Regions from separate parts of the Paenibacillus sp. PK3_47 genome, predicted to be linked through region 2. Evidence: predicted binding sites of a transcription regulator. Region 2 holds the regulator's gene; the other holds the start of a gene.
The links. Region 2 encodes CtsR, which represses protease genes until heat stress. Its sites were predicted from a motif close to ATGGTCAATAAAGGTCAAACA; they were not measured.
Positions count from the first base shown of each region.

Region 1: a site for CtsR is predicted at 3,190-3,210, ahead of clpP (ATP-dependent Clp endopeptidase proteolytic subunit ClpP). Genes of this name have one in related genera too.

Region 1 is NZ_CP026029.1:2,883,817-2,900,035, forward strand. It holds gene C2I18_RS12935 (PdaC/SigV domain-containing protein) at 43-1,146, shown strand; gene C2I18_RS12940 (GDSL-type esterase/lipase family protein) at 1,774-2,415, shown strand; gene clpP (ATP-dependent Clp endopeptidase proteolytic subunit ClpP) at 2,506-3,102, opposite strand; tRNA gene C2I18_RS12950 (tRNA-Arg) at 3,297-3,371, opposite strand; gene C2I18_RS12955 (sugar-binding transcriptional regulator) at 3,623-4,675, shown strand; gene gap (type I glyceraldehyde-3-phosphate dehydrogenase) at 4,793-5,803, shown strand; gene C2I18_RS12965 (phosphoglycerate kinase) at 5,919-7,100, shown strand; gene tpiA (triose-phosphate isomerase) at 7,128-7,883, shown strand; gene gpmI (2,3-bisphosphoglycerate-independent phosphoglycerate mutase) at 7,886-9,430, shown strand; gene eno (phosphopyruvate hydratase) at 9,490-10,776, shown strand; gene secG (preprotein translocase subunit SecG) at 10,973-11,206, shown strand; gene rnr (ribonuclease R) at 11,451-14,246, shown strand; gene smpB (SsrA-binding protein SmpB) at 14,597-15,076, shown strand; RNA gene ssrA (transfer-messenger RNA) at 15,243-15,607, shown strand; gene C2I18_RS13005 (Rpn family recombination-promoting nuclease/putative transposase) at 15,724-16,219, shown strand, end outside.
Region 2 is NZ_CP026029.1:2,096,709-2,112,927, reverse strand. It holds gene C2I18_RS09630 (molybdopterin-dependent oxidoreductase) at 1-702, opposite strand, end outside; gene C2I18_RS09625 (MFS transporter) at 889-2,145, opposite strand; rRNA gene C2I18_RS09620 (16S ribosomal RNA) at 2,555-4,110, shown strand; tRNA gene C2I18_RS09615 (tRNA-Ala) at 4,207-4,282, shown strand; rRNA gene C2I18_RS09610 (23S ribosomal RNA) at 4,522-7,449, shown strand; rRNA gene rrf (5S ribosomal RNA) at 7,576-7,692, shown strand; gene C2I18_RS09600 (GNAT family N-acetyltransferase) at 8,110-9,282, shown strand; gene C2I18_RS09595 (CtsR family transcriptional regulator) at 9,631-10,092, shown strand; gene mcsA (protein-arginine kinase activator protein McsA) at 10,121-10,645, shown strand; gene mcsB (protein-arginine kinase McsB) at 10,674-11,738, shown strand; gene clpC (ATP-dependent protease ATP-binding subunit ClpC) at 11,776-14,238, shown strand; gene radA (DNA repair protein RadA) at 14,465-15,832, shown strand; gene disA (DNA integrity scanning diadenylate cyclase DisA) at 15,846-16,219, shown strand, end outside.

The sequences.
Region 1 (16,219 bases), 790 kb from region 2:
GAATTACATCAAGGCAATCAACGTGCCACGGAAGGAGAATGCATGATGAATATTATACTTAAGGATAAAGCCCTTAAATGGGGAGCGGGAATGTTGGCGGCGGGGATGCTGCTGGGCGGGGGATTGCTGCCTGCGGGAACGTCACAAGCGGCACCGGCTGCAGCTGCAGCCAAAGCAGGCCAGTCGCAGGTTATTCTGAAATGGAACGGCAGCATCACGAAGCAGACGGGTATTTTTAACGGGGGTAAAGTTTGGGTACCGGTTGCTTTCCTGCGGGACAGCCTGGGCATGCCGGTATCTTATAATAAGGCAGATATGACTTACACGATCGGCAAAGGCAACACACTGACCAAGCTGATGGTCTCGGATTACGGCATCTCTATTTCGGTGAACAATTATTTTCTCGGAGATTATGAAGCCAAAAATATAAATAACCGCATGTATGTACCGCTGGACCTGTTAACCGGTTATCTCGGCTACCACGGTGACTGGAGTCCGCCTACGGGCCGTCTGAATGTGATGAAGCAGAAGCAGAACAATATTACGATTACTACGGAGAGCTACGTCAAAGAAAGCAAGGATGCGCCGATCAGGCTGGATTATCCGGTAATCAGCGGTCTTGCGAATGCCGAAGCACAAAAAGCAATCAACGATACGCTGAAGCAGACGGTGCTTAATTACGCGGCAGATGCCGAAAAACAAATCGCTGACAGAGCGGCAGATGACCGGCCTTACGAGTTTGAGGGTGGATATGTCGTGACCTATAACCAGAATGGTGTGCTTAGTCTTATTACGCAGCAGTATGGCTACACCGGCGGAGCACACGGGATGACTTACCGCAATGCCTTCACCTTCTCGCTTAAAGACGGCAAACGCCTGCTGCTGGGAGATCTGTTCGGGGCTAACCCTAATTATAAAAAAGAGCTGAATGCCAAGCTGTCCAAGCAGCTTAAGGCGGATGGCGGCTATCTCGGCGGATTTACTGGTCTGAACACAGAGAAATATTTCTATCTGCAGGACGGCAAGGTGACGCTGTTCTTCCAGCTGTACGAATATACGGCCTACGCTGCGGGATTCCCTGAGTTTACCTTCACCTTTAAAGAATTACTGCCGGACGGGAGCAGTCCGTTTGCGGGATTGAAGTGAGACGCGGATGACATTGTGTGAAGTGACTGTGGAATGAGTTATGTGAATGGCGACGGATTACCTTGTTCATGATTTATGAATATTATATGTAAAATCCAAGGCTGTCGAGAGAGTTTTGACAGCCTTATCTAGTTGATTTTGATTTCATGCGACACTGCGTTAACAAGTGCCGGCTCCACCCCATCTCGTCGCGCGTACCAGAACCTATTAATTACTTGGCAATCCTAATGTAACGGACTACAGTTCCGTTATTTTGCGCTGGAGGTGTGCTTTGGAATCCTAACGGACCCTAGATCCCTTGTTTCATCCGGATGGGCGTTATTTATCCCTCATTTGGCGGAATAAAGGAACTACGGTCTGTTAGCGGTGGAAATGGGGCGATTATCGGCAAATAACGGAAGCAGTGTCCGTTAGCGCGGCAAAGGGGACGGGGCAAGTAACGGATGCAGCTTCCGTTCCGCATGGAGGGAAGCGCCCGGCAGCCTTATGCGCCCGCCCCGTTATCCGCCGATAATCTCCTTAATAATATGTCTATCCGTTAAATGCACACCTATCCTGCCGTTACCTGATGCTCTTGCCGTTCATAAGCTGAAGAAAGGGAGCCAGCTTAGTGAAGGGAGGGAGAGCATGATGGGATATCTGTATACAGCGGTTGGCGATTCCCTGACGACCGGTTTTGGCACGCTTCCGGGCAGCGGCTTTGTTCCGGTCTACCGCAGAATGGCGGAGACCCGGCTGCGCACTTCAATCCGGCCCGTCAACCTTGGGGTTAACGGCTTGACTACGGATGGGCTGGAGCGGCGGCTGAAAGAGGACTACAATTACCGGCTGGCGGTCCGTGATGCCGATATCATTACGCTGTCGATCGGCGGCAACGATCTCATTAGGGCAGCCAAGGCAGCCGGCGGCCGTCCGGGTGACCTGTCTCCCCGGCTGCAAAAGGCACTCCGTAACTGCAAGCAGAATTTCAGCGATATTATGGGCACCTTTATGCAGCTCAAGGCTGGAATGCCCAAACCTTATATTATCCGGATTGTAGGGCTGTATAATCCTTATCCGCAGATAGATGAGGCATCGGACTGGGTACGGCAGTTCAACCGGTATGCCGCAGGATACAGCAGCCGGATATGCGGATTTGCCTCCGTGTACAATGAATTTGCCGGCAATGAACGGGGACTGCTGTTCATCGACGGTATCCACCCGAATGGGAGAGGATACCGGGTAATAGCCGATAAGCTGGATAGCCTGGGGTATGGCGGCTTGAGATAATCGATTTGCGGGTGAAATTGTTTGTTAATAACAGCAAAAAAGGCTGCCGGACCGTTGAAGGTCCTGCAGCCTTTTGACTGTCGGATGAAATTATACGCCGGAAGGCAGTGTCTTCTCGATAACTTTATCAACAATGCCGTATTCAGCAGCGTCCGCTGCACTCATGAAGTAATCGCGGTCAGTATCCTTCTCGATCTTCTCGAGCGGCTGGCCGGTACGTTCAGACAGAATGCGGTTCAGCTTCTCACGCAGCTTGATGATGCGGCGGGCGCGGATTTCAATATCCGAAGCCTGGCCTTGAGCTCCGCCCAGAGGCTGGTGGATCATGATTTCGCTGTTAGGCAGTGCAAAACGCTTGCCTTTGGCGCCGGCGTTCAGCAGAAACGCTCCCATGGAAGCGGCCATACCCACACAGATGGTGGAGACATCCGGCTTGATGTACTGCATTGTATCAAATATAGCCATACCCGCTGTAATGGAACCGCCAGGGCTATTCACATACAGGTGAATGTCCTTCTCCGGATCCTCGGCAGCCAGGAACAGCATTTGGGCGATGATGGAATTGGCAACCACGTCATTAACCTCTGTTCCAAGGAAAATGATGCGGTCCTTCAGCAGGCGGGAATAGATGTCATAAGCGCGCTCGCCGCGGTTGCTCTGTTCTACTACCATAGGAATATAACTCACGTGGAAAACCTCCTTGAGATTGGGTTCTTCGAATGTGTTCATTTTTACTGTTACCGTATTAACCACATGATAAACAAATTCAAACAAAAAGTCAAAGAAAGTCAAACTTACTTTCAAAAAAAAGAGCCATCCATTGGCTCTTTGGTTAAATAACAGTATAGCAACTGCTAAAATATGTACAAAAATGTAATTAATGGCGCGCCCGCCAAGAATCGAACTTGGATCTCAGGCTTCGGAGGCCTACGTCATATCCATTGGACCACGGGCGCAACAGAAATTATTATAATACATTAATTGTACAATTGCAATATTCAATCCGGTTGTTAAAAAAATAACTTCGTCGCCCTGAAGGGCTCCCGGATGTATAAGATGAAATGAGGTTGAGAATTATACTCTCGGAAGACTTGCACTCCGCGTAATATTTGGGTAGAATATGGGTGGGACTTAAAAAGTTAACCCGGGACATTTTGAGACCACGAACAAGGGAATAAGAGAAAGACGAAGTTGCAGGAGTGAAAGCATGCGTAACTTATTAGAAATCCAAAAGCAGCTTCTGCCTGATCTCATGGAAACCCTTAAGAGACGGTACACGATTCTACATCAGATCATGCTGTCCGATATTATCGGGCGCAGGACGCTGGCCGCTTCGCTGGATATGACCGAGCGGGTGCTGCGTGCCGAGACGGATCTTCTGAAATCGCAAGGGCTCATTGAGATCGAGAGTATTGGCATGCGCATTAGCGATGCCGGGCGCAGCGTGCTTGACCTGCTTGAGCCGGTTGCCAAGAGCCTGTTCGGCCTGGATGATCTGGAAGAAAAGATTCGCTCCACTTATGGCCTCAGCAAAGTCATTGTCGTACCCGGCGATTGTGAATCATCGCTGTTTACGAAGCGTGAACTGGGGCGGGCGGGTGCCAGGGCTCTTCTTGGAGTGCTGCGCGGAGACGACACCGTTGCTGTTACAGGCGGCTCAACACTGGCCGAAATGGCTGACCAGCTTACACCGCCGTTATCCCTGTCCTATAAGAACGCCTGGGTAGTTCCGGCGCGCGGAGGACTGGGAGAGAGTATGGAGATTCAAGCCAACACTATAGCCTCCACTATGGCTAAGAGAATAGGCGCGAATTACCGGCTGCTGCATGTACCTGATCTGCTTAGTGAGGATGCGTACCAGTCCCTGGGACTTGACTCCAACATTGGAGAGATCGTACAGATCATCCGCAGATCACGCATTATAGTGCATGGAATCGGCGATGCCATGGAAATGACCCGCCGGCGCAAGCTGGATGAAGCCACAGTGGCGGAAATCCGGGGAGAAGGCGCGGTTGCCGAATCATTCGGCTATTATTTCAATGAAGAAGGCCAGGTTGTCCATACGATGCTGACGATGGGGCTGCGTCTGGAGGATATTATCCGTACAGAAGTCGTAATCGGAATAGCAGGGGGCAAACGCAAAGCCAAAGCCATTCATGCGATGCTGCGTTTCGGGCAGGAGAACGTTCTCGTTACCGATGAAGCTGCTGCTGTCGAAATCGGCAGGGAAATCGATGCACAAGTACAGCAAGTCCTATAGCTTTCCAGTATATGGGGAGCATTCGCAGTTATTTTGCATTATACTTAACATTGTTGTCTTGACGGGCCTCACGGCTTGTCTTGAATAAATAAAACGAAATCTAGGAGGAACTATTCAATGAGTGTAAAAGTTGGTATTAACGGATTTGGACGTATTGGACGCCTTGCATTCCGCCGTATTCAAAATGTAGAAGGTATCGAAGTGGTAGCAATCAATGACTTGACTGACGCTAAGATGCTTGCTCATTTGCTTAAATATGATACAACTCAAGGTAAATTTGACGGAGAAGTTGAAGTTCATGACGGATTCTTCAAAGTAAACGGTAAGGATGTTAAGGTTCTGGCGAACCGTAACCCTGAAGAACTGCCATGGGGCGACCTCGGCGTTGACATCGTTCTGGAGTGCACAGGTTTCTTCACAACTAAAGAAGCAGCTGAGAAGCACCTTAAAGGCGGAGCTAAAAAAGTAGTTATCTCTGCTCCAGCTACAGGTGACATGAAAACTGTCGTTTACAACGTTAACGATGACATCCTTGATGGCAGCGAAACTGTAATCTCCGGCGCATCTTGCACAACGAACTGCCTGGCTCCTATGGCAAAAGTTCTGAACGACAAGTTCGGTGTGGTTGAAGGCCTGATGACTACAATCCACGCTTACACTGGCGACCAAAACACTCTTGATGCTCCACACGCTAAAGGCGACTTCAGACGTGCCCGCGCTGCTGCTGAGAACATCATCCCTAACACTACCGGTGCTGCAAAAGCAATCGGCCTGGTTATTCCAGAACTGAAAGGCAAACTTGACGGAGCAGCACAACGCGTGCCTGTAGCTACAGGTTCCCTGACTGAGCTGGTAACTGTTCTTGAAAAAACCGTTACTGTTGAAGAAATCAACGCAGCAATGAAAGCCGCTTCCGATCCGGAAACTTACGGCTACACTGAAGATGAAATCGTATCTTCCGACATCAAAGGTATGACTTTCGGTTCCCTGTTCGATGCTACTCAAACTAAAGTCCTGACTGTTGGCGACAAACAACTGGTTAAAACAGTTGCTTGGTATGACAATGAAATGTCCTACACTGCACAACTCGTTCGTACTTTGGAGAAATTCGCTAAGCTGGCTCAATAAGACCGGTTTTATATAAGCAGCATTTATAGAGCGGAAACAGAAGTTCCTTGTTTCCGCTCTTTCTAAATGGATTCGTGATGACTGAACCAATTATGGGTGTGGAGGAAAACTAATCATGAACAAAAAAAGCGTCCGCGATGTAGAAGTAGCAGGTAAACGCGTATTCGTACGCGTCGATTTCAATGTGCCGGTGGAAGATGGTAAAATCACTGATGATACCCGTATCCGCGAAACACTGCCAACGATTAAATATTTGATCGAGAACGGTGCAAAGGTTATTCTGGCCAGCCACATGGGCCGTCCTAAAGGTCAATTCGTAGATTCCATGCGTCTAACTGTAGCTGCAGAGCGCCTGTCCGAGCTGCTCGGCAAACCGGTAGCCAAAGCTGATGAAGCCATCGGTGAAGCTGTTAAAGCGCAAATCGCTGAACTGAACGACGGTGATGTGCTTGTGCTTGAGAATGTCCGTTTCTATCCGGGCGAAGAAAAGAACGATCCTGAACTGGCTAAGCAGTTCGCTGAACTGGCTGACCTGTTCGTTAACGACGCATTCGGTGCGGCTCACCGTGCGCATGCATCGACTGAAGGGATCGCTCACTTCCTGCCGGCTGTATCCGGTCTTCTGATGGAGAAAGAACTGTCCGTACTGGGCAAAGCTCTGTCAAACCCTGAGCGTCCTTTCACTGCCATCATCGGCGGTTCCAAGGTTAAAGACAAAATCGATGTAATCGACAACCTGCTGACTCTGGCTGACAATGTTCTGATTGGCGGCGGTCTATCCTATACATTCACCAAAGCTTTGGGTCACGAAATCGGCCAATCCCTGGTGGACAATGACAAGCTCGATGTAGCTCTCGGATTTATCGAAAAAGCAAAAGCGCTCGGCAAAAACTTCCTGCTTCCGGTGGATATTGTTGTTGCTGACAAATTCGGCGCAGACGCTAACACCAAGATTGTTGATGTTAACGAAATTCCAGCTGACTGGGAAGGTCTGGACATCGGTCCTAAGACCCGTGAACTGTATGCCGATGTGATCAAGAACTCCAAGCTGGTTGTATGGAACGGACCTATGGGCGTATTTGAAATCGACATCTTCGCTGAAGGTACGAAGGCTGTAGCTCAGGCTTGCGCAACAACTGAAGGCTACACTGTAATCGGCGGCGGCGATTCCGCAGCTGCAGCAGAAAAATTCCACCTGGCTGACCAAATGGATCATATCTCCACTGGCGGCGGTGCATCCCTCGAGTTCATGGAAGGCAAAGCACTTCCTGGCGTAGAGGCACTGAACGACAAGTAAGAAGTAAAGAGGAGGCAATCCAAGATTATGAGCAGAACACCTATTATCGCCGGTAACTGGAAGATGTTCAAAACCGTACCGGAAGCAGAAAGCTTTATCGCAGAAGTCAAAGGCAAAGCGGAAGTTGAAGGTGTAGAGACTGTTGTCTGCGCACCATTCACCAACCTGCCTGCTCTGATTGCAGCGGTAAAAGGAACAAGCATCAAGATCGGTGCACAGAACCTGCACTTTGAAGATAACGGTGCCTATACAGGCGAGATCAGCGGCGTAATGCTGAAGGATCTTGGCGTTGACTATGTAATTATCGGTCACTCCGAGCGCCGTGCCTATTTTGGCGAAACGGATGAGATTGTTAACAAAAAAATGCACGCGGCATTCCGCCACGGCATTACTCCTATCGTATGTGTCGGCGAAAAGCTTGAAGAGCGCGAAGCTGACCAGACCAAGGATGTCTGCAAAGTGCAAACCGAAGCGGCTTTTGCCGGTCTGAGTGCTGAACAGGCAGCTCAGGTTGTTATCGCTTATGAGCCTATCTGGGCTATCGGTACTGGCAAATCCTCCACTTCCCAGGATGCTAACGAAGTTATTGCTTATATCCGTACGCTTGTAAAAGATCTGTACGATGAAGCAACAGCTGAAGCAGTGCGTATCCAATACGGCGGCAGCGTGAAGCCTGAGAACGTAACAGAGTACATGAGTCAAAGCGACATCGACGGCGCGCTTGTCGGCGGTGCCAGTCTGCAGCCTGCTTCCTTCGTTTCATTGGTTGAGGGGGCGAAGTAAGGATGTCAGCTCCAAAGCCTGTTGCTTTAATTATCATGGACGGTTTCGGTCTGCGGAATACGGATGAAGGCAACGCGGTTGCCCAAGCCAACAAGCCCAACTATGACCGTTACCTGAAACAATATCCGAATACTACCCTGACCGCTTGCGGCGAAGCCGTAGGTCTGCCGGAAGGACAAATGGGTAACTCTGAAGTAGGTCACCTTAACATCGGTGCAGGCCGGATCGTATACCAGGATCTGACCCGTATCGACAAGTCCATCCGTGACGGGGAGTTTTTCGAGAACGAAACGCTGGTTGCAGCTGTAAGAAGCGCCAAGTCTAGCGGCAAAAAGCTTCACCTGTATGCGCTGGTATCCGACGGAGGGGTACACAGCCATATCAGCCACCTGTTCGCCATGCTTGATCTGGCCAAGAAAGAGGATATGCATGAAGTGTATATCCATGCTTTCATGGACGGCCGTGACGTGCCTCCTGACAGCGGACAGAAGTTCGTCCAGGACCTCATTGCCAAGATCGAAGAGGTTGGCGTAGGTACAATTGCTACGGTATCCGGCCGCTATTTCGCGATGGACCGTGACAAGCGCTGGGAACGTGTAGAGAAGACTTACCGTGCGATGGTATATGGCGAAGGCCCTAAATATACGGACGCACTGCAAGCGATCACTGCATCCTACCAGAATTCCGTGTATGATGAATTTGTTGAGCCTAGTGTAATTGTGGACAGCAATGATAAGCCGGTAGCGGTAGTGGAAAGCGGCGATTCCGTCGTGTTCCTGAACTTCCGTCCTGACCGTGCGATCCAGCTGTCGCAAGTCTTCACGAACTCCGACTTCCGCGGGTTTGACCGTGGACCGCTGTTCCCGCAGGGCCTGCACTTCGTATGTCTGACGACTTTCAGTGAAACGGTACAAGGCTATGTAGCCTACTCGCCGAAGAATCTGGATAACACGCTCGGAGAAGTGCTTGTTCAGAACAACAAGAAGCAGCTGCGTATTGCGGAAACTGAAAAGTACCCGCACGTAACCTTCTTCTTCAGCGGCGGACGCGATGAGGAGCTTCCCGGCGAAACGCGTATCCTGATCAACTCTCCAAAAGTAGCAACCTATGACTTGAAGCCTGAGATGAGCGCATACGAAGTGGCGGCGGCCTGCGTAGCGGAGATCGAAGCGGACAGACAGGATGCGATTATCCTGAACTTTGCGAACCCTGATATGGTCGGACACTCCGGTATGCTGGAGCCAACCATCAAGGCTGTAGAAGTAACGGATGAGTGTGTGGGTAAAGTTGTCGATGCGGTTGTCGCCAAGGGCGGCGTTGCGATTATCATTGCCGACCATGGTAATGCTGATATGGTATTTGACGAGAACGGACGCCCGTTCACGGCCCATACCACCAACCCGGTTCCTTTCATTGTGACTACTGAAGATGTTGTACTGCGTGATTCCGGTATTCTTGCCGATGTGGCACCGACCATCCTGGATCTGATGGGACTTCCGCAGCCTGCGGAAATGACCGGACAATCCATGATTGCCAGCCGTAAATAAGCAGGAACGAACGCTTTTGAAATTCCCAAAATCAATGAATAAAAGGAGATTAAACTTACATGACTATTATTACTGATGTATATGCTCGCGAAGTCCTTGACTCCCGTGGTAACCCTACTGTAGAGGTTGACGTTTACCTGGAATCCGGCGCTAAAGGCCGCGCTATCGTTCCTTCCGGCGCTTCCACAGGCGCTCACGAAGCTGTAGAGCTTCGCGACGGTGACAAATCCCGTTACCTGGGCAAAGGCGTTCTGAAAGCTGTTGAGAACGTAAACGAAATTATCGCTCCAGAAGTAATCGGTATGGATGCTCTTGATCAAATCGGCATCGACAAGCTGATGATCACATTGGACGGAACTCCTAACAAAGGCAAACTGGGCGCTAACGCAATCCTGGCTGTATCCATGGCCGTAGCACGCGCTGCTGCAGCTGCTCTGGATGTGCCTTTGTATGTATACCTGGGCGGATTCAACGCTAAAGCACTGCCAGTACCAATGATGAACATCATCAACGGTGGTGAGCATGCTGACAACAACATCGACGTTCAAGAGTTCATGGTTCTGCCGGTTGGAGCTCCTAGCTTCAAAGAAGCTCTTCGCGTAGGCGCAGAAATCTTCCACAACCTGAAATCCGTACTGAGCTCCAAAGGCCTGAACACAGCTGTTGGAGACGAAGGCGGCTTCGCACCGAACCTTGGTTCGAACGAAGAAGCAATCACTACAATCATCGAAGCTATCGAAAAAGCAGGCTACAAACCAGGCGTTGACGTATTCCTGGGTATGGACGTAGCTTCCACTGAGTTCTACAAAGACGGTAAATACACACTGGCTGGCGAAGGCAAATCCTACACTTCCGCTGAGTATGTTGACCTTCTGGCTTCCTGGGTTGAGAAGTACCCAATCATCACCATCGAAGACGGTATGTCCGAAGACGACTGGGAAGGCTGGAAACTGCTTACCGAGAAACTGGGTGACAAAGTTCAACTGGTTGGTGACGACCTGTTCGTTACTAACACTGAACGCCTTGCAACTGGTATCGAAAAAGGTATCGGTAACTCCATCCTGGTTAAGGTTAACCAAATCGGTACATTGACTGAAACCTTCGATGCAATCGAAATGGCTAAACGCGCTGGCTACACTGCTGTTATCTCCCACCGTTCCGGTGAGTCCGAAGACAGCACAATCGCTGACATCGCTGTTGCTACCAACGCCGGCCAAATCAAAACGGGTGCTCCTTCCCGTACAGACCGTGTTGCCAAGTACAACCAATTGCTTCGCATTGAAGACGAGCTGGGCGAATTGGCTCAATACAACGGCCTGAAATCCTTCTACAACCTCAAGAGATAATCTCTTTTGAGACAGATTTATAAGAGTCTGCCGTTTTCGGCAGGCTCTTTTTTGTGAAGATATAACTTTATACAGATAGTGCCAGCTCTATGGTTGTATTCGCTTCACTGCTATGATAAAATAAGAATGCTGTTTATGATCCGTGAACTCTAAATTACCATAGATAGTGATGCTTAGGCGTAGGAGGTGGAAGTGAATGGATATCTTTTTGAAAATTGTGCTCCTGATTTTTTCCGTCGGTCTGATTGCGGTCGTTCTTCTGCAAAAAGGGAAAAGCGCAGGTCTTTCCGGTGCCATCTCCGGCGGTGCTGAGCATCTCTTCGGCAAGACAAAAGCACGTGGTATGGAACTCGTACTGCAGCGTGTAACAGTTGCACTGGCAGCCGGATTCTTCATCATGTCGATCATTGTTGCCGTTGTTGTGGACTAGTATATGTACAGTAAGCCTTTGTTCTGTTCCTTAAGGGACGGTGCGGGGGCTTTTTTGTTGCCCGAATTTATACATAGGAATAACTACCGGATCATCAGAAGAGGGATGCTATCGATTGATTTCGTGTATACTAGGGTATGAGTATATAGAGGTAAATTTTACTTGAATGAATCAGCGCGAAAAAGGACAAGACATACATATATGCCAGCGGCATTAAATGCTGCGGAGGGCCGAGGTGACTTTATTGATAACTCAGGAAATATTACTTGATTTCATGCGGGAGACCGCTTATAAACCGCTGACTTATGACGAACTGGTGAGCCATTTCGCTATCGAGGACAGCACAGACTTTACAGCTTTTGAAAATTTGCTTAAGGGGCTGGAGCAGGACGGCAGAATTGTGCTGACCCGCAACGGACGCTACGGCGTACCTGAACGTATGGACCTGCTCCGCGGACGGCTGCAGGCGCATGCCAAGGGGTTTGCTTTTCTGATTCCGGATGACCGGGACCACCCCGATGTGTACATCCACGCCAATGATCTCAAAGGTGCGATGAACGGGGATATCGTGCTTATCCGCATTACCTCCAAGAGTCCGTCCGGCGGACGTATGGAAGGTGAAGTTGTCCGGATCGTCAAAAGAGGTGTGCTGCAGACCGTAGGTGTATTTCAGAACCTGGAAACTTACGGATTTGTGCTGCCGGATGATAAGCGGATTAACCGGGATATTTTTGTGCCGAAGCAGTCCTTTATGGGAGCGGTTGACGGCGATAAGGTCGTAGTGCGCATTGTGAGCTATCCGGAAGGCCGTGCTGCCGCAGAGGGGGAAGTGATTGAAATCCTCGGGCACAAGGACGATCCGGGTGTGGACATTCTGTCGGTGATCCGCAAGCATCAGCTGCCGGAGGCTTTTCCGGCAGAAGTGATGAGGGAAGCGGAGCAGGCGCCGGATTCCATTACGGAAGAGGAGATCATTCAGCAGGGCCGCCGCGACCTGCGCGGACTGAACATTGTTACGATTGACGGCGCAGATGCGAAGGACCTGGATGATGCGGTCAATGTGCAGCGTCTGGAGAACGGGCACTATAAGCTGGGCGTTCACATTGCTGACGTCGGCTATTATGTCCGCGAGGGCTCTGAGCTTGATAAAGAAGCTTATGACCGCGGCTGCAGTGTCTATCTGGTGGACCGGGTAATCCCGATGCTGCCTCACCGGCTGTCGAACGGGATATGCAGTCTTAATCCGAAGGTAGACCGGCTGACGATGTCCTGCGAGATGGAATTCAATGAACAGATGAAGGTCGTCAAGCATGATGTCTTTACGAGCGTAATCCGTACCAAAGAAAGAATGACCTACTCCGATGTCCGCAAAATTGTTGAGGATGAGGATCCGGAGCTGCTGGAGCGCTATGCCCCGCTGATTGACGATTTCCGTCTGATGAAGGAGCTGGCCATGAAGCTGCGCGGTGCTCGGATGCGGCGCGGTGCGGTGGATTTTGATTTTGAAGAGAGCAAGATCATTGTTGATGAGAACGGTAAAGCAGTGGACATCGTCAAACGCGAGCGTTCGGTCGCAGAACAAATTATCGAGGAGTTCATGCTGGCAGCCAACGAGACGGTGGCCGAACATTTCCACTGGCTGAAGGTGCCGTTCCTCTACCGGATTCACGAGGATCCTGATCCGGAGAAGCTGCAGAACTTCATGGCCTTCGCGGCCAACTTTGGCTACCATGTCAAAGGCCGGGGCAATTCGGTTCATCCGCGTGCCCTGCAGGATCTGCTGGAGCAGATTGAAGGCACGAAGGAGCAGACGGTCATCAGCACGATGATGCTGCGTTCGATGAAGCAAGCGAAATACGATGCCGAGAGCACAGGCCACTTCGGTCTGGCTGCGGAATACTATTCCCACTTCACCTCGCCGATCCGCCGTTATCCCGACCTTGTCATCCACCGCGTCATGCGTGAAGTAATTGAGAACGGCGGCGCCCTTAGCGAGAAGCGTCATGAGTATCTGGCGACCCGGATGCCTGACATCGCCCAGCAGTCCTCAGAGCGTGAGCGGGTAGCCGTTGAGGCTGAGCGTGATACGGAGCAGCTGAAGAAAGCAGAGTACATGCTGGATAAAGTCGGTGAGGAATTCGACGCCATGGTCAGCAGTGTGACCAGCTTCGGGATGTTCATCGAGCTCGACAATACTGTCGAAGGCCTGATCCGGCTCAGTGCACTGACCGACGATTATTACCACTTCGACGAGGCGCATATGGCGCTCATCGGTGAGCGCACCTCCAAGGTGTTTCGCATCGGCGACGAGGTCAAGATCCGGGTAGCCAAGGTCAACATGGACGACCACACGATCGACTTCGAGCTGGTCGACATGAAGCCGCGTGCGGCAGGCGAGCACCGCAGCTATGGCGGCCGCGGCGGCCGTCCCGGAGCCGGCGGCTTCGGGAAGCCTGGCGGCAAGCCCGGCAGCGGCGGCAGAAGCCGCACTGGCGGTAAGGGCAAGGCCGGCGGCGGGAAGAACGCCGGCAAACGCAAGCCGGGCGCGGTAGCTACCGGCGCCTGGGAAGCGCAGCCGCGCAGTGACGCACCGGCAGGTGCGGGCGCACGCGGCAAGCGCGGAGGCGGCCCGGCAGAGGCCGCCCGGCGGGCATTCGACGCCCTGAACAGCGAAGCGGGCGGCGGCAGTGCACCGCGCGAGCGCAGCGGGCGCGGCGGTGGTGCCGGAGCAGGTGCCGGCGGACGCGGCATCAGCTTCGGCTTTGGCTCCGGCAAGGGCGGCTATGGCGCCCCGGCCGAGCGGGGGGTCGGCGACCTGCCGGGCGTCGACGCCAGCACGCGGTTCCGCAGCCGGGAGGATCTCGGCAGCGGCAGCGGGTATGAGAGCCGCAGCGGCGGTCCGCAAGGCAAAAGCCGCCGCAAGAAAACCAGAGGCGGCGTTTTCATCAGCCCGTCTGTAACGGCTGGTAATGCTTCAGGCAGCAACAATGCGGAGAATGCGGTCCGCCGGAAGAAAAAGAAGAAGAAATCGCAGGATTGATTAAGGAAGCTGGGCAAGACTGGCGGGAAGCTAAGGATATTCAATGATCTCAAGCTCCCGGGCCGTGCTCATTTATAGGTATAAAATTTAGCAGAGCAGCACAACCTGCATTTTTGCAGAGTGGCTGCTCTGTTTTTCATAAATAGTGTCAATCCGCTTCTTAAGGGTTAAGTAAATGTAGCCATGCGGCTTACTGACATACAGCTGACAAAATCAAATTAGCAATCTCAAAATGAGCTGAGTAGGAATGGGGAGCCGCTCCTTGCGCTACACAGTTGGCTTTTGATACAATAAAGATCTGATGTTTGACTCCGCTATGCCGGGGAAATTTGATTCAAGGAGTGACTCTCATGGGTAAAAAAGCAGACGGGAAAGTGCTCGCCCAGAACAAAAAAGCTTCCCATGATTATTTTATCGAGGACACTTATGAGGCGGGTATGGTGCTGACGGGTACTGAAATCAAGTCACTGCGTAACGGCCGCGCCAACATTGGTGATGCGTTCGCTACGATCCGCAACGGCGAGATTCATATTCACAATATGCACATCAGCCCGTTCGAGCAGGGGAACCGTGCCAACCCTACCGATCCGACGCGTACACGCAAGCTGCTGCTGCATAAGGTGCAGATTAACAAGCTGCTCGGACTGTCCAAGCAGGAAGGTTACTCGATCGTGCCGCTGAAGATTTATGTGCGCAATGGCTATGCCAAGCTGCTGATCGGTCTCGGTAAAGGGAAGAAGCAATACGACAAACGTGACTCCGCCGCCAAAAAGGACGCTCAACGCGATATCCAGCGTGCGCTGCGCGAGAAACAGAAGATCGCCAGATAAGTACCAGAATCCACCTTCAATTCCTTTAACCCACGTGTTAAAGTGTTGATAAATGTGCTATACTGTGTAAGTAAGATTTTTGCTTCGATACAGTCTCAAGTCAGAGGCTGTGGATTGGATCTCTCTTGCCGGAAGATCCGCTTGATCCGAAGCGCCCTTTTAATGAGGGGCCGTTCTTGGATTCGACGGGGGTAGTTCGAGCATGAGCAGCGAGTAGTGGGGACGCGTCCGCTTCATCAACGCTAAAGCCTATTAAACGGCAAACAACAAAACAACTACGCTTTCGCAGCCTAAGAAACTGTGTGCGTGCTTCTACCCTGCATCGCCCATGTGACAGGGATAGGGGCTAACTAGTAGTGGGATACGCCGCTTGGTCTCCGCCTGGGGTCAACGGAAGAAGATAATCAGGCTGACCCAACGTATAGCCGGTTACGGGGCGATACTCGGGTGACATCAAAACTGTGACTACACTCGTAGAAACTTATGTGCCGTTATCTTCGGACAGGGGTTCGACTCCCCTCGGCTCCATATGGAGTACAAGTAGAAGACACCTTAGGGGTGTCTTTTTTCGTTATAGGCAATTTCCTTCGAAGCCCATTTCAAATGAAAAATGTTATAATAAATATTAAAGAATGGAGCTGATGCCGATGGAATTACTCGACCCGCGTGTGGATTTTGTGTTCAAACGGATATTTGGCAGCGAGAATAATAAGGATGTGCTGCTGGCGTTTCTTAACCGCATTTTTACAGAGGCTGGCGAGCCGCCGCTGACCGAGATTATTCTAATGAATCCCTATACGGACAAAGACGATCCACTCGACAAACAATCTATCTTTGATGTTTATGCCAAGACTTCTGAAGGTAAACTAATTGATATAGAGATGCAGTTATTTAATAAATACGACATAGAGAAAAGAACACTCTTTTACTGGAGTAAACGATATGCGAGTCAACTCAGTGAGGGTGAGAAGTATCTAGAGTTGAAGAAATGCGTAACGATCAATATTTTGAATTATTTGTTCTTGAAGAATCAGCAATATCATAATGTATTTCATTTGCGGGAAGACCGGACAGGAATATCCTTAATCGACGATATTGAAGTTCATTTCCTGGAGCTGCCGAAGCTGGATGATCATAATGTTC
Region 2 (16,219 bases):
ATCCGGAATAAGAGCGTTGGCGTTGCTGGCTGCAAAGTCCTCCATACCGGGCATCTGAAAAGTCTTGCCGGCCCAGCGGACAAAAGTAGGTCCAAGTGTTACCACAAGCCCGGCACCTACAGCTGCCTTGATGAAACCGCGGCGTGTGTACACAGGCTGTGGATTTGCCGCAGCGGCAGGAGATTGCACAGGTTTGCCGGCGGGGTCTTCTGGAGCAGCTGTTTCCGGTAATACAGAGCGCTTTTTAGGCTCCTGCAGCCATTTAACCCGGGTGATTGAATGATAGATAATGACAGGCAGGCCGATCCAGGTCAGCAGATCATGCACCAGAAGCGCGGCATTGGCCGCTCTTGGACCGGCAAGCCGGAACTGCCAGAGTACGATCCCCGATATCATCCATCCAATCAGCAGGACCAGCACAAAAATCACATTGGCCTTTTGGCCGGTCTTTCCTTTTAACCTCTTCCAATGCTTGGCGGCAAGCAGCAGATAATAGATAACAGGCACCAAAAGCACCAGCCCGAAGCCGATATGCGCCCATTTCAGCCACACTCTGCCTTCACCCAGCAGCTCCCGCCAAAATCCGCCGACCAGCAGCAGCCCGCTCAAGGCCAGAAACAGCACCAGCCAGGCATTCCACCTATGAATTGAAACCAGCTTTTTCCCGTATCCTTTGCGAATGTTCGCCAGTGCCTTTTTCAACTGCTATCCCTCCTGTAAGGCGCTATATTGATGGATATATAAACTTTTAACTAATTGTACCGTAAAAAAGGGCTGTTGAATAATACAGGGATCTGCTGGATAAGCGGAAGTTTGCAATAAAAAAGTCCATCGATCTCCATGACAGAGAATGACGGACCTTGCAATAAGAAAATAACTCTATACTGGTTACTCAGCAGCCCATTGTTCCAGCTTTTTATCACCGGGGAGCAGCAGGGCAAGCAGGCCGAGCAGCGGAAGGAAGCCGCAGGCTACGAACACTGTTCCAATTCCGATTTTGTCGATCAGGTCACCAATCACCACAGATCCGATACCACCAAGCCCGAAGGCAAGTCCGGTAATCAGTCCGGAGACCGTGCCGATATTGCCGGGATAGAGCATCTGGGCATAAATCACCGTGACCGAGAAGCTGGACAGCAGCACGAAGCCGGAGATCACCAGCAGGACACCCGCCCAGAACTGGTTCACAAAAGGCAGCGCGAGCGCGAATGGTACGGTACCGATCATAGAGACGAGAATCAGATTACGGCGTCCGAAACGGTCGGCCAGCGGTCCGCCGAAGAAGGTGCCTACTGCACCGGCCGCGAGATACAAAAAGATATAGACCTGGGCATTGTCCAGCGGCATCTGGTATTTATCCATTAAGTAGAAAGCATAGTACCCGCCGATCGAAGCCCCATACCAGGAACGGACAAAGACGATGAAGACGAGGATTACTGTTGCATACAGAATGCTTTTGCTGCGTGCAGGGTCGATGGTGCGGCCGGAGGACTTTTTGCGGAAAGTATAACCGGCATCCAGCATTTCACGATACCATCTGGCCACATAAGTCTGTACGGCGATCCCGGCCGCAGCGATAACAGTGAATCCGAGCGCTCCAATCTGTCCGAAGGGAATGAACACCCATTTCATCAGAAGAGGCCCCAAAGCCTGCCCGGCATTACCGCCAACCTGAAAAATAGATTGCGATAATCCCTTGCGCTGTCCGGCTGCCATATGAGCCACGCGCATGCCTTCCGGATGGAACGCAGCTGAGCCGAAGCCTACCAGCATGACTGACAGGATGACGAGTATATAGTTGTCGGCAAAAGCAAGCAGGAGCACTCCCGCAAACGTGCAGCACATTCCCAGCGGCAATAGTATCGGGCGCGGTTTGCGGTCGGCGGCAAAGCCGATTACCGGCTGAATCACCGATGATGTCATATTAAGCGCAAAAGAAATCCAGCCGACCTGGGCGTAAGTGAGCAGCAGATTATCTTTTAGGGTAGGGAACATCGCCGGGATCAGTGCCTGGATAGAATCATTGAACAAATGTACAAAGCTTATAGCCAGCAGAATCCGGTAGATTGTCGCCTGCTGCAGGTTCCGCTGCTCCTGCTTTTCCTTTATTAATGGAGGCGAAGCAGGTGTAGAATTGTTTTGCATCTGAACTCCTTTCTAATCGGTCTGCTTGTACGCAGGATGTTGGTTCATCTGTTTACTAAGGTCTATTGTAGCCACAAGCGCAGCATTATGGGAATTAAATTTGTACCTGGGCCAAGCTGAATATTTCTCTTAATAGGATTTTATAAAAAAGTGTTGCAAAGATTCATCCGGCATGATATATTATCTCTTGTGCTTATGAGGCATCGACGCTGAAATGCAAAAGCGAAGAAGAAATAAGTTGACAAGATAGTATGAAAAATGATATACTCTAATTCCTGTGCAAGACACGAAACGTTGAATTGCCGGGAGCAAGTTCTTTGAAAACTGAACAAATGGAACACGTTAATTTTTACAAAGATTCATTGAATGAATCGTCAGTTTCAAAATGAGCTATCGCTCTTTTCAATACTAATTGGAGAGTTTGATCCTGGCTCAGGACGAACGCTGGCGGCGTGCCTAATACATGCAAGTCGAGCGGAGTTATGATGGAGCTTGCTCCGGATTAACTTAGCGGCGGACGGGTGAGTAACACGTAGGCAACCTGCCCCATAGTCTGGGATAACTACCGGAAACGGTAGCTAATACCGGATAATTTCTTTTTTCTCCTGAAGGAAGAATGAAAGACGGAGCAATCTGTCACTACGGGATGGGCCTGCGGCGCATTAGCTAGTTGGTGAGGTAACGGCTCACCAAGGCGACGATGCGTAGCCGACCTGAGAGGGTGAACGGCCACACTGGGACTGAGACACGGCCCAGACTCCTACGGGAGGCAGCAGTAGGGAATCTTCCGCAATGGGCGAAAGCCTGACGGAGCAACGCCGCGTGAGTGATGAAGGTTTTCGGATCGTAAAGCTCTGTTGCCAGGGAAGAACGTCCGGTAGAGTAACTGCTATCGGAGTGACGGTACCTGAGAAGAAAGCCCCGGCTAACTACGTGCCAGCAGCCGCGGTAATACGTAGGGGGCAAGCGTTGTCCGGAATTATTGGGCGTAAAGCGCGCGCAGGCGGCGATTTAAGTCTGGTGTTTAAACCTTGGGCTCAACCTGGGGTCGCACTGGAAACTGGATCGCTTGAGTACAGAAGAGGAAAGTGGAATTCCACGTGTAGCGGTGAAATGCGTAGAGATGTGGAGGAACACCAGTGGCGAAGGCGACTTTCTGGGCTGTAACTGACGCTGAGGCGCGAAAGCGTGGGGAGCAAACAGGATTAGATACCCTGGTAGTCCACGCCGTAAACGATGAGTGCTAGGTGTTAGGGGTTTCGATACCCTTGGTGCCGAAGTTAACACAGTAAGCACTCCGCCTGGGGAGTACGGTCGCAAGACTGAAACTCAAAGGAATTGACGGGGACCCGCACAAGCAGTGGAGTATGTGGTTTAATTCGAAGCAACGCGAAGAACCTTACCAGGTCTTGACATCCCTCTGAATCCTCTAGAGATAGAGGCGGCCTTCGGGACAGAGGAGACAGGTGGTGCATGGTTGTCGTCAGCTCGTGTCGTGAGATGTTGGGTTAAGTCCCGCAACGAGCGCAACCCTTGACTTTAGTTGCCAGCAGGTAAGGCTGGGCACTCTAGAGTGACTGCCGGTGACAAACCGGAGGAAGGTGGGGATGACGTCAAATCATCATGCCCCTTATGACCTGGGCTACACACGTACTACAATGGCCGGTACAACGGGAAGCGAAGCCGCGAGGTGGAGCCAATCCCAGCAAAGCCGGTCTCAGTTCGGATTGCAGGCTGCAACTCGCCTGCATGAAGTCGGAATTGCTAGTAATCGCGGATCAGCATGCCGCGGTGAATACGTTCCCGGGTCTTGTACACACCGCCCGTCACACCACGAGAGTTTACAACACCCGAAGTCGGTGGGGTAACCCGCAAGGGAGCCAGCCGCCGAAGGTGGGGTAGATGATTGGGGTGAAGTCGTAACAAGGTAGCCGTATCGGAAGGTGCGGCTGGATCACCTCCTTTCTATGGAGAATTGTTTCCTGCAATGGAAACATTCAAATCGGAAGCTAAGCTTCCACAATAACGTGTTCTCATTTGTTCAGTTTTGATGGAATTTGCGGGGCCATAGCTCAGCTGGGAGAGCGCCTGCCTTGCAAGCAGGAGGTCAGCGGTTCGATCCCGCTTGGCTCCACCAACAAACTTCATCAATATGTATTTCCTTGATCCTTGAAAACTGGATACCGAAACGAATTTGCGTTTTAGAACATTCCTTTAAGCTGAACTTGTGTAAACAAGTGAAGATTTAATAGCGATGCTGAAAGCGAAGGTTTTCGATTGTGCAGCGACTTTTGGCTTTGAATATTCTAGCGTACGGAGTGATCCGGACGCGCTATTCAAAACAAGATGAGCAAACAAGCGAAACACCGTAGCGTTGGTTAAGCTAATAAGAGCACACGGAGGATGCCTAGGCGCCAGGAGCCGACGAAGGACGTGGCGAACAACGAAACTGCCTCGGGGAGCTGTAAGCAAGCTTTGATCCGGGGGTGTCCGAATGGGGAAACCCGGCTGTGGTAATTCGCAGTCACTCACATCTGAATACATAGGATGTGTTGAGGCAGACCAGGGGAACTGAAACATCTAAGTACCCTGAGGAAGAGAAAACAATAGTGATTCCGTCAGTAGCGGCGAGCGAACGCGGAACAGCCTAAACCAAGGAGCTTGCTCCTTGGGGTTGTGGGACGTCTCACATGGAGTTACAAAAGGTTAGGTTAGGCGAAGAGGTCTGGAAAGGCCCGCGATAGAGGTAAAAGCCCTGTAGCCAAAAGTTTAACCCCTCCGAGACGGATCCCGAGTAGTGCGGGGCACGTGAAACCCCGTATGAATCCAGCAGGACCATCTGCTAAGGCTAAATACTACCTGGCGACCGATAGTGAATCAGTACCGTGAGGGAAAGGTGAAAAGCACCCCGGAAGGGGAGTGAAATAGAACCTGAAACCGTGTGCTTACAAGAAGTCAGAGCCCGTTTTATGGGTGATGGCGTGCCTTTTGTAGAATGAACCGGCGAGTTACGTTTAACATGCAAGGTTAAGGTGAGAAGCCGGAGCCGCAGCGAAAGCGAGTCTGAATAGGGCGATTGAGTATGTGGACGTAGACCCGAAACCGTGTGATCTACCCCTGTCCAGGGTGAAGGTGCGGTAACACGCACTGGAGGCCCGAACCCACGTACGTTGAAAAGTGCGGGGATGAGGTGGGGGTAGCGGAGAAATTCCAATCGAACTCGGAGATAGCTGGTTCTCCCCGAAATAGCTTTAGGGCTAGCCTCGGTGAATGGAGTGGTGGAGGTAGAGCACTGATTGGGTGCGGGGCCCGCAAGGGTTACCAAGCTCAGTCAAACTCCGAATGCCATTTACTTCTTGCCGGGAGTCAGACAGTGAGTGCTAAGATCCATTGTCAAAAGGGAAACAGCCCAGACCATCAGCTAAGGTCCCCAAGTGTGTGTTAAGTGGGAAAGGATGTGGAGTTGCACAGACAACCAGGATGTTGGCTTAGAAGCAGCCACCATTGAAAGAGTGCGTAATAGCTCACTGGTCGAGTGACTCTGCGCCGAAAATGTAACGGGGCTAAACACACCACCGAAGCTATGGCTTGATGCGTATGCATCAGGGGTAGGGGAGCGTTGTGTATACGTTGAAGGTGTACCGTAAGGAGCGCTGGAGAGTACACAAGTGAGAATGCCGGTATGAGTAACGAAAAGATCAGTGAGAATCTGATCCGCCGAAAGCCCAAGGTTTCCTGAGGAAGGCTCGTCCGCTCAGGGTAAGTCGGGACCTAAGGCGAGGCCGACAGGCGTAGTCGAAGGACAACAGTTTGAAATTACTGTACCACCGTAATCCGCTATGAGCGATGGGGTGACGCAGGAGGGTAGTGACGCGGACTGATGGATGTCCGTCTAAGCAGTGAGGCTGGTGTGCAGGCAAATCCGCGCACCGTTAAGGCTGGGCTGTGATGGGGAGCGAAAATTACAGTAGCGAAGGTCATGATCTCACACTGCCAAGAAAAGCCTCTAGCCAGGAGAAGGTGCCCGTACCGCAAACCGACACAGGTAGGCGAGAAGAGAATTCTAAGGCGCGCGGAAGAACTCTCGTTAAGGAACTCGGCAAAATGACCCCGTAACTTCGGGAGAAGGGGTGCCTCGGTAGGGTGAATAGCCCGAGGGGGCCGCAGTGAAAAGGCCCAAGCGACTGTTTAGCAAAAACACAGGTCTGTGCGAAGCCGCAAGGCGAAGTATACGGGCTGACGCCTGCCCGGTGCTGGAAGGTTAAGGGGAGTGGTTAGGAGCAATCCGAAGCTATGAACCGAAGCCCCAGTAAACGGCGGCCGTAACTATAACGGTCCTAAGGTAGCGAAATTCCTTGTCAGGTAAATTCTGACCCGCACGAATGGCGTAACGACTTGGGCGCTGTCTCAACGAGAGATCCGGTGAAATTTTAATACCTGTGAAGATGCAGGTTACCCGCGACAAGACGGAAAGACCCCATGGAGCTTTACTGCAGCTTGATATTGAATTTGGGTACGATCTGTACAGGATAGGTGGGAGCCGTAGAAGCAGGAGCGCAAGCTTCTGTGGAGGCGCCGTTGGGATACCACCCTGATCGTATCTAGGTTCTAACCTGGTACCCTAAGCGGGTACAGGGACCGTGTCAGGCGGGCAGTTTGACTGGGGCGGTCGCCTCCTAAAGAGTAACGGAGGCGTTCAAAGGTTCCCTCAGAATGGTTGGAAATCATTCGAAGAGTGCAAAGGCATAAGGGAGCTTGACTGCGAGACCTACAAGTCGAGCAGGGACGAAAGTCGGACTTAGTGATCCGGTGGTACCGCATGGAAGGGCCATCGCTCAACGGATAAAAGCTACCCTGGGGATAACAGGCTTATCTCCCCCAAGAGTCCACATCGACGGGGAGGTTTGGCACCTCGATGTCGGCTCATCGCATCCTGGGGCTGAAGTAGGTCCCAAGGGTTGGGCTGTTCGCCCATTAAAGCGGTACGCGAGCTGGGTTCAGAACGTCGTGAGACAGTTCGGTCCCTATCTGTCGTGGGCGCAGGAAATTTGAGAGGAGCTGTCCTTAGTACGAGAGGACCGGGATGGACGTACCGCTGGTGCACCAGTTGTTCCGCCAGGAGCATGGCTGGGTAGCTACGTACGGACGGGATAAGCGCTGAAAGCATCTAAGCGTGAAGCCCCCCTCAAGATGAGATTTCCCAACTAGTAAGACCCCTTGAAGACGACGAGGTAGATAGGTTGGAGGTGGAAGTGCAGCAATGCATGGAGCTGACCAATACTAATCGGTCGAGGGCTTATCCAAAAAACTAACACACAAATTCGTTTCGGATTCAGTTTTCAGGCGATCAAGCCTGTACGCAACGAAATTCATTCACACAACTGTGATGAACGTAATTTCTAGCGCCAGCGTTTGTTTCACAAACGCATGTTTGGTGGCGATAGCGGAGGGGTTCCACGCGTACCCATCCCGAACACGACCGTTAAGCCCTCCAGCGCCGATGGTACTTGGACCGAAGGGTCCTGGGAGAGTAGGACGCCGCCAAGCGCTTAAGACCACTGTTGAGTTATCGACAGTGGGCTTTTTGCGTTTGTCAGGGTTGTGAATATCTTGTGGATAAACTCTCGTATTTACAGTTGAATTACGCACATGTGGGTACTTTTTAAGATTTAATATATCTCTTCCGGTTGTGGATTAAGGCATATTTAGAATGATTCGTCAAGGAAAAAACTTAGAAATACACGGTTTTTGTGGATAATTTGTGGAATATGTGGACAAAATACAGGGGAATGTGGATAACTATGCAGGGGCCGGAGGATCTATCCTTCGGCTTTTTTATTTTTCTTATATGAGTTGTGGATAAGTGGGAATAAAAAATGTGATTGAAAGGAAAGTTGGCATATACACAGCCGGGCTTGTTATACTCTCGTTGTGGACTATTAATCCTTTTGATGAGGTGAGTTTGTGGAAATAAGGCAATTACAAGCAGATGAATTTGAAGCCGGCCTCCGTTTATCGGAGTATGCTTTTCAGTACAAAGTATCCGCTGAAGACAGGGTGGAGAAAAAAAAGAAATTTAAACCGGAGAGAGTATGGGGCATATTTGAAGACGGAGAACTGGGGGCCCAGCTGACATTACTTCCGCTTCACCTATATGTGCAGGGTAAGGCTATTCCCATGGGGGGAATTGCCGGGGTGTCCACGTGGCCTGAGAACCGCAGGCAGGGTCTTGTGGCCAAGCTGCTGACCCACACTTTGCAAACGATGAATGATTCCGGTCAGGTGCTGTCTTGTCTGCATCCGTTCCTGATCCCTTTTTACCGCAAATTCGGCTGGGAATTGTATTGTGAATATAAAAGCTACAACATTCCGGTAGCTAAGTTTCCGCTAAAAACAGAAATACAAGGCAGTGTACGCCGTGATTATGCAGAACTCGAGGTCCTTGAGCATTTATACAGCCAGTTTGCTTCCGCTTATAACGGAACGCTTGCGCGTGACCAGGAGTGGTGGAGGAACAATGTGCTGGATGAGGACATGCATCACTGTGTTTTTTATGCAGAGTCAGGGGAACCGGAAGGGTATGTACTGTATAAAATAGCGAACAAGGAACTGGTTATCGATGAGTTTGTCTACTTGAATGAGACTGCCCGCAGGGGATTGTGGACTTTTCTCGGCAACCATGATTCCATGGTTGCAGGGGCATCCCTCAAGTTAGTGCCGTCTGACGATATGCTGCCTTTCCTGTTACCGGATCCGCGGATTAAGCAGGAGAGTTATCCTTATTTTATGGCGCGTATAGTGAATGCCAAGTCTTTCGTGGAGAATTTCGTCTTCAACAACGGGGGGGCTGTCCGGAGCTGGACGCTATCGCTTGAGGATAAGCATGCTCCCTGGAACAACGGGGTATGGAATTGGACAGTGAACGCAAGAGGTGAGGCATCCTTAGAGCAAGCAGATACTGAAGTCTCCCAAGCTGACCTGAGCTGCAACATTGGTACGCTGACTGCATTGATGCTGGGGTATAAGCGCCCTGCGGATCTGCACCGTCACGGCCTTCTGACCGGCAATCCGGAAGCTGTTGATTGGCTCGAGCAGATGTTGCCGCAGGCCAAGACTGCATTAATCGATTTTTTCTGATACAGTATAAAGCTCTTTCGTTCACAAGGTGGCCGGAAGGGCTTTTTTTGACGCCGCAGAAATTTTAAAAAGCTAATGAATCAGCCGGTTTTCGGAATACAATGCATCTAATAAGTAAAAAATAAGAGTGGGCACTTGGAATTCAGTGAGAATATGGTATAATATTAATAAAGTCAAAGAAAGTCAAAGTCAACGCATGCCGCAAGTGATGCTTTTAATGGACAGTGTCATAAGGATGGCCGCCCCGGGATTCGCGTTTCTGCTCTTGGGTTAAGTTCATTAGAGGTCACCGCCGGACGGATGCACAGCAGGAAGAACTATACAGGACTACACACTGGAGGATGAGTGATGCGCAATATCTCTGATATTATCGAACAATATCTGAAGAATATTTTGCATGAAAGTCCCGAAGGTACAGTGGAAATTCAGCGCAATGATCTGGCGGACCAGTTCTCATGCGTGCCGTCACAGATCAATTATGTTATCAGCACACGTTTTACCTTGGAAAAGGGCTATATAGTGGAGAGTAAACGCGGCGGCGGGGGCTATATCCGGATTCAGCGTTTCGAGCTGCCCCAGAATGTAGCGCTCTATGCCCATCTTAAATCCACTATCGGAAACGACATTGATCAGAATTCCGCTGAAGGTCTGATTTATCAGCTGGAGGAAGCCCGGTTTCTAACTACACGTGAAGCATGTCTCATGCGCGCCGCTGTTTCCCGGGACTGCCTGACGGTTAATCTGCCGTACCGGGATGAGATCCGTGCCAAGATTATGAAAGCTATGCTAATCTCTTTGCTCGGCAAATAATCTCTAACGTAAGGGAGGGACACCGCTTATGCTTTGTCAGGAATGCGGCGTCAAACCGGCGACTCTTCACTTTACCAAGATCGTGAGCGGGGAGAAGACGGAATTTCATATTTGCGAAAGCTGTGCCCGGGAGAAGGGCGAGATGATTCCCGGTACTGCAGGAGGCTTTTCCATTCACAGCCTGCTGTCCGGCCTGCTGGATCTTGAAGGTGCCGGCAAGGAGAAAACAGCAGCAACGAAGAATGCCCAAGGATTACATTGTGAGAATTGCGGAATGACTTATTCCCAGTTCAGCAAGCTTGGACGTTTCGGCTGCAGCTCCTGCTACAAATATTTTGACAGCACGCTGGATCCTCTGTTCAGACGGGTGCACGGCAGCACTGGCCATGTAGGCAAGCTCCCCAAACGGGCCGGAGCACAGATTATGTGCAAACGGCAAATTGATGAGCTGAAGCAGGAATTACAGCAGAGTATTGTGCAGGAGGAATTTGAAACTGCCGCAGAGCTGCGGGATCAGATCCGCAAACTTGAAAAAGAAATGGCACAAGAGTAAAGTCTTTCATATATAAGGGGGATACGACATGTCAAATCTCCGTTTTACCGAACAAGCGCTCAGCAACTGGATGCGCTGCGGCGGCAGCCATTCAGAGATCGTTATCAGCAGCCGGATGCGTATCGCCCGGAATCTGGAACATCTGCCCTTTCCGCTTTTGGCATCCGCCGAACAGGCGGAGGAAGCGCTGGATCAGCTTGCACCCGTGTTTCAAGGGGAGGCAGCCGCAGATTACGGGGTTTTCCATCTGCTGAAGCTGGATGAGTTAGATGAGCTTGATAAAAGAGTGCTGGTGGAAAAGCATCTCATCAGCCCGAATCTGGCCAATGACTCACGCGGCGCAGCCGTCATTCTGAATGAGGACGAGTCGGTCAGCATTATGATTAACGAAGAGGATCATCTGCGGATCCAGTGTCTGTTCCCCGGATTACAGGTTAGAGAAGCCTGGGAGAGAGCCACAGCCATCGATGATGTTTTTGAAGCCTCGGTCAATTATGCCTTTGATGACCGCAGAGGGTATCTGACCAGCTGTCCCACCAATGTGGGAACCGGCTTACGGGCTTCAGTAATGCTGCATTTGCCGGCACTGGTGATGACCCACCAGATCAACCGTATTTTAACCGCAGTGAACCAGGTCGGCCTGACCGTTAGAGGAATTTACGGTGAAGGCAGCGAAGCAGTAGGGAATATCTTTCAGATTTCCAACCAGATTACACTCGGCCAGACGGAGAATGAGATTATTGAGAATCTTCACGGTGTAGTCACCCAGATCATTGAGCATGAACGGAATGCGCGGGAACGCCTGCTGGCGGATTCAGCCCTGCGGATTACTGACCGGATCAAGCGGTCTTACGGGATTTTGTCCTATGCAGCCGTTATGGAGCTGAAGGAATCGGCGCAGCGTTTATCCGACTTACGGCTGGGTGTGGATCTTGGCATTCTGGAAGGCCCTTCGATCTCGGTGCTCAATGAGCTGAACGTTAAGACACAGCCTGGTTTCCTGCAAAAAATGTTCGGCGACGAGCTTTCGGCCACTGAACGTGACATGTACCGGGCGAAGCTGCTCCGGGAGACACTGGGATCACAACATTAATTTATAGATATTTATTATTCGTGGAGGTGCAGGAGATATGATGTTTGGAAGATTTACGGAACGCGCACAAAAAGTATTGGCGCTGGCACAAGAAGAAGCAGTCCGTTTGGGACATAACAACATTGGTACTGAACATATTTTGCTCGGTCTGATTCGCGAAGGAGACGGCATTGCCGCCAAGGCCCTAATCGGATTAGGCCTCGGTCTGGAGAAGATTCAGGATGAAGTAGAGACACTGATCGGCAGAGGACAGGAACAGCCAACAAACATTGCATATACTCCTCGTGCCAAGAAAGTTATTGAGCTGTCGATGGACGAAGCCCGCAAGCTGGGGCATACTTATGTCGGCACAGAGCATATTCTGCTCGGACTGATCCGTGAAGGTGAAGGCGTGGCAGCCCGTGTGCTTAACAACCTGGGTATCAGCCTGAATAAAGCCCGCCAGCAGGTGCTGCAGCTCCTGGGCAGCAGTGAAGCTTCTTCCAGCCACAGCGGTACGCCGGCAAATGTCAGCACACCGACGCTGGACGGCCTGGCGCGCGACCTGACCGCGTATGCGAAGGACGGTAACCTGGACCCTGTTATCGGCCGCAGCAAGGAAATCGAGCGTGTGATCCAGGTGCTTAGCCGCCGGACCAAAAACAATCCGGTACTGATCGGTGAACCGGGGGTTGGTAAAACGGCCATCGCCGAAGGTCTGGCCCAAAAGATTATCAACAATGAAATTCCGGAAACACTGCGTGATAAACGCGTTATGACCCTTGATATGGGTTCAGTTGTAGCCGGAACGAAATACCGCGGTGAATTTGAAGACCGCCTCAAAAAAATCATGGATGAGATTCGCCAGGCAGGCAATATCGTGCTCTTCATCGATGAGCTGCACACCCTGATCGGTGCCGGCGGAGCGGAAGGTGCGATTGACGCCTCCAATATCCTGAAGCCTGCACTGGCCCGTGGAGAGCTGCAGTGCATCGGCGCCACAACCCTGGACGAATACCGTAAATATATTGAGAAAGACGCGGCACTGGAGCGCCGCTTCCAGCCGATTACGGTAGACCAGCCTTCACCGGAGGAAGCCGTACAGATTCTCTATGGGCTGCGTGACCGCTATGAGGCCCATCACCGCGTGAAGATTACGGATGAAGCGATTGTAGAGGCTGTGAAGCTGTCCGACCGTTACATTCCTGACCGCTTCCTGCCGGACAAAGCGATTGACCTGATTGATGAAGCAGGCTCCAAGGTAAGGCTGAACTCTTATACAATTCCGCCAAATCTGAAAGAGCTGGAAATGCGTCTGGATGATATCCGCAAGGAGAAGGATTCCGCCGTACAAAGCCAGGAATTCGAGAAGGCGGCTGCGCTCCGGGATACCGAGCAGAAGATCCGCGAAGAGCTGGATACAACCAAAAACCAGTGGAAAGAGAAGCAGGGCCGTACCGATTCTCAGGTAACTCCCGAAGATATCGCACAGGTTGTTGCCAGCTGGACCGGCATCCCGGTCAGCAAGCTGAAGGAAGAGGAGACCGACCGTCTGCTCAACATGGAGGCTCTGCTGCATGAACGTGTAATCGGCCAGGATGAAGCCGTTAAGGCTGTCAGCCGGGCTCTCCGCCGGGCACGTGCGGGTCTTAAGGATCCTAAGCGTCCGATGGGCTCCTTCATCTTCCTCGGCCCAACCGGGGTAGGTAAAACCGAGCTGGCGCGCGCGCTTGCCGAAGCGATGTTCGGCGACGAGAATGCGGTTATCCGTATTGACATGTCGGAGTACATGGAGAAGCATTCCACCTCCCGTCTTGTCGGGGCGCCTCCAGGATATGTCGGTTATGAAGAAGGCGGACAGCTGACCGAGAAGGTTCGCCGCAAACCGTATTCCGTAGTGCTGCTGGATGAAATCGAGAAGGCACACCCTGAAGTATTTAACATCCTGCTGCAGGTGCTGGAAGACGGACGTCTGACCGACTCCAAAGGCCGCGTGGTTGACTTCCGCAATACGCTGATCATTTTGACCTCTAATGTAGGGGCACAGGCGATCAAGAAGAACTCGACCCTCGGATTCACAGCGGTACAGGATGCGGGAGCGGATTACAGCAATATGAAGGGCAAGGTCATGGAGGAGCTGAAGAAGAGCTTCCGTCCTGAGTTCCTGAACCGGATCGATGAGATCATTGTCTTCCACTCTCTGGAAGAGAAGCATATTGCCGAAATCGTGACGCTGATGTCCGACGAGCTGCGCAAGCGGCTGCGTGAATACAATGTCGACTTTGAGCTTACAGAGGGCGGTAAAGCCTTCCTGGCCAAAGAAGGCTACGATCCGGCCTTTGGTGCACGTCCGCTGCGCCGGGCGATTCAAAAACACATTGAGGACCGTCTCTCTGAAGAGCTGCTGAAGGGCAATATCAAAAAGGGCGATTCCCTCAAGATTGATCAGGTGAACGGTGAGCTGGTAGTGACTACCGTGGATGCACCGGTATCGCTCGAAAAAGAAGCAGGAACCGAATAATATACACGTTCTTGAAACAATGCTTCCGCTCCTCCGTATAGAGGGGCGGGGGCTTTTTGTTTTACTTGCTTACCTTAGGGTTAATTTTTCACCGTTTCAGGCAGGTTAATGGTATCCGTCCAAAAGTAGATCTGAAGTGACCTTTCGTTAAAGGTGCAGAAATGGTAAACTTTAAGAGGAGAAAATTATCCGCAATTTAAGCAAGTTCGGACGGTAAGGAGACCAAATGGCTAAAGCAAAAACAAAATTTTTCTGCACCGATTGCGGTTACGAATCCCCAAAATGGTTCGGGAAATGCCCGGGCTGCCAGGCGTGGAACACCATGGTGGAGGAAACGGAAAGCGTAGTCAAAACACAAGGGATGAATGCACCTATTTTTCAGAGTAAAGAAAAGGCGCAATCGATCATAAACATAGAAAGTGACAAAGAGCCGCGAATATTGACAGGCATCGGAGAGCTTAACCGGGTTCTCGGCGGAGGCATTGTCCCCGGCTCGCTTGTACTGGTAGGAGGCGATCCCGGTATCGGGAAATCCACCCTGCTGCTGCAGACCTCACATGCGCTGACCACTCAAGGATTGCGTGTATTGTATATTTCCGGAGAAGAATCTGTGCGTCAGACCAAGCTTCGCGCTGACCGCCTCGGGGCGTTGTCGGGTGAATTATATGTATTATGCGAGACCAATATGGAAAGCATCGAGGAAGCAATTGAACAGATTCAGCCCCAGTTTCTCGTCATTGACTCTATTCAGACTGTCTTTATGCCTGAAGTGACCAGTGCTCCGGGCAGTGTAACACAGGTGCGTGAATGTACAACCCGGTTTATGCGCATCGCCAAGATTCGCGGAATAGCCACTGTGCTGGTAGGCCATGTTACCAAAGAAGGGGCAATTGCCGGTCCGCGGATGCTTGAACATATGGTGGATTGTGTACTTTATTTTGAAGGGGAACGCCACCATACGTACCGGCTGCTCCGTGCGGTCAAGAACCGTTTCGGGTCCACCAATGAAATCGGCATTTTTGAAATGGGTGAGATCGGACTTACAGAGGTGGAGAATCCTTCAGAGCTCTTCCTGTCAGAGCGGCCGCTCGGTGTAGCGGGATCTGCGGTAGTGGCAAGTATGGAGGGTACACGGCCGGTGCTTGTGGAGCTTCAGGCATTGGTTGCCGCGACCCATTTTCCCTCTCCGCGCAGAATGTGCACAGGGATGGATCACCAGCGGATGGCGCTGATTATCGCAGTTCTGGAGAAGCGGATGGGCCTGTTCCTGCAGAATCAGGATGCTTATCTGAATGTTGCCGGGGGCGTAAAGCTGGATGAACCGGCCATTGATTTGGCTGTAGCCGTCAGTATCGCCTCAAGCTTCCGTGATATCTCAACCAAACCGTACGATGTTTTCTTTGGTGAGGTGGGTCTCACAGGTGAGGTCAGAGGCGTGTCGCGTGCGGAAACACGGGTTAAGGAAGCAGCCAAGCTCGGCTTTCGGAGAGTGATTATGCCTGAGAAAAGCATGAAGGGCTGGAAGCATCCGCAGGATATCCAGATTATCGGCGTCAGCACTGTAGCAGATGCACTAAAGGTCGCGTTAGATTAGGGGGCAAAGGGACATGAAAGAACACAGTCAGTTAGAAAATATGAATGATCTGCTCAGACTGGCGGCACCCGGCACACCCTTCCGGGAAGGGCTGGAGAATGTGCTGCGTGCAAAAACTGGGGCGCTGATCGTTGTCGGATACAGTCCGGAAGTGATGGAAGTTGTCGATGGAGGCTTTTCCATTAACTGCGATTTTTCGCCAAACTATTTATATGAGCTGGCCAAAATGGACGGTGCCATTATTCTGAGCGAGGATCTGAAACGAATTCTGTATGCTAATACACAGCTTATTCCTGACTCCTCCATCTCTTCGATCGAGACAGGGATCCGTCACCGTACAGCTGAACGGGTTGCCAAGCAGACGGGCAAGCTGGTCGTATCCATTTC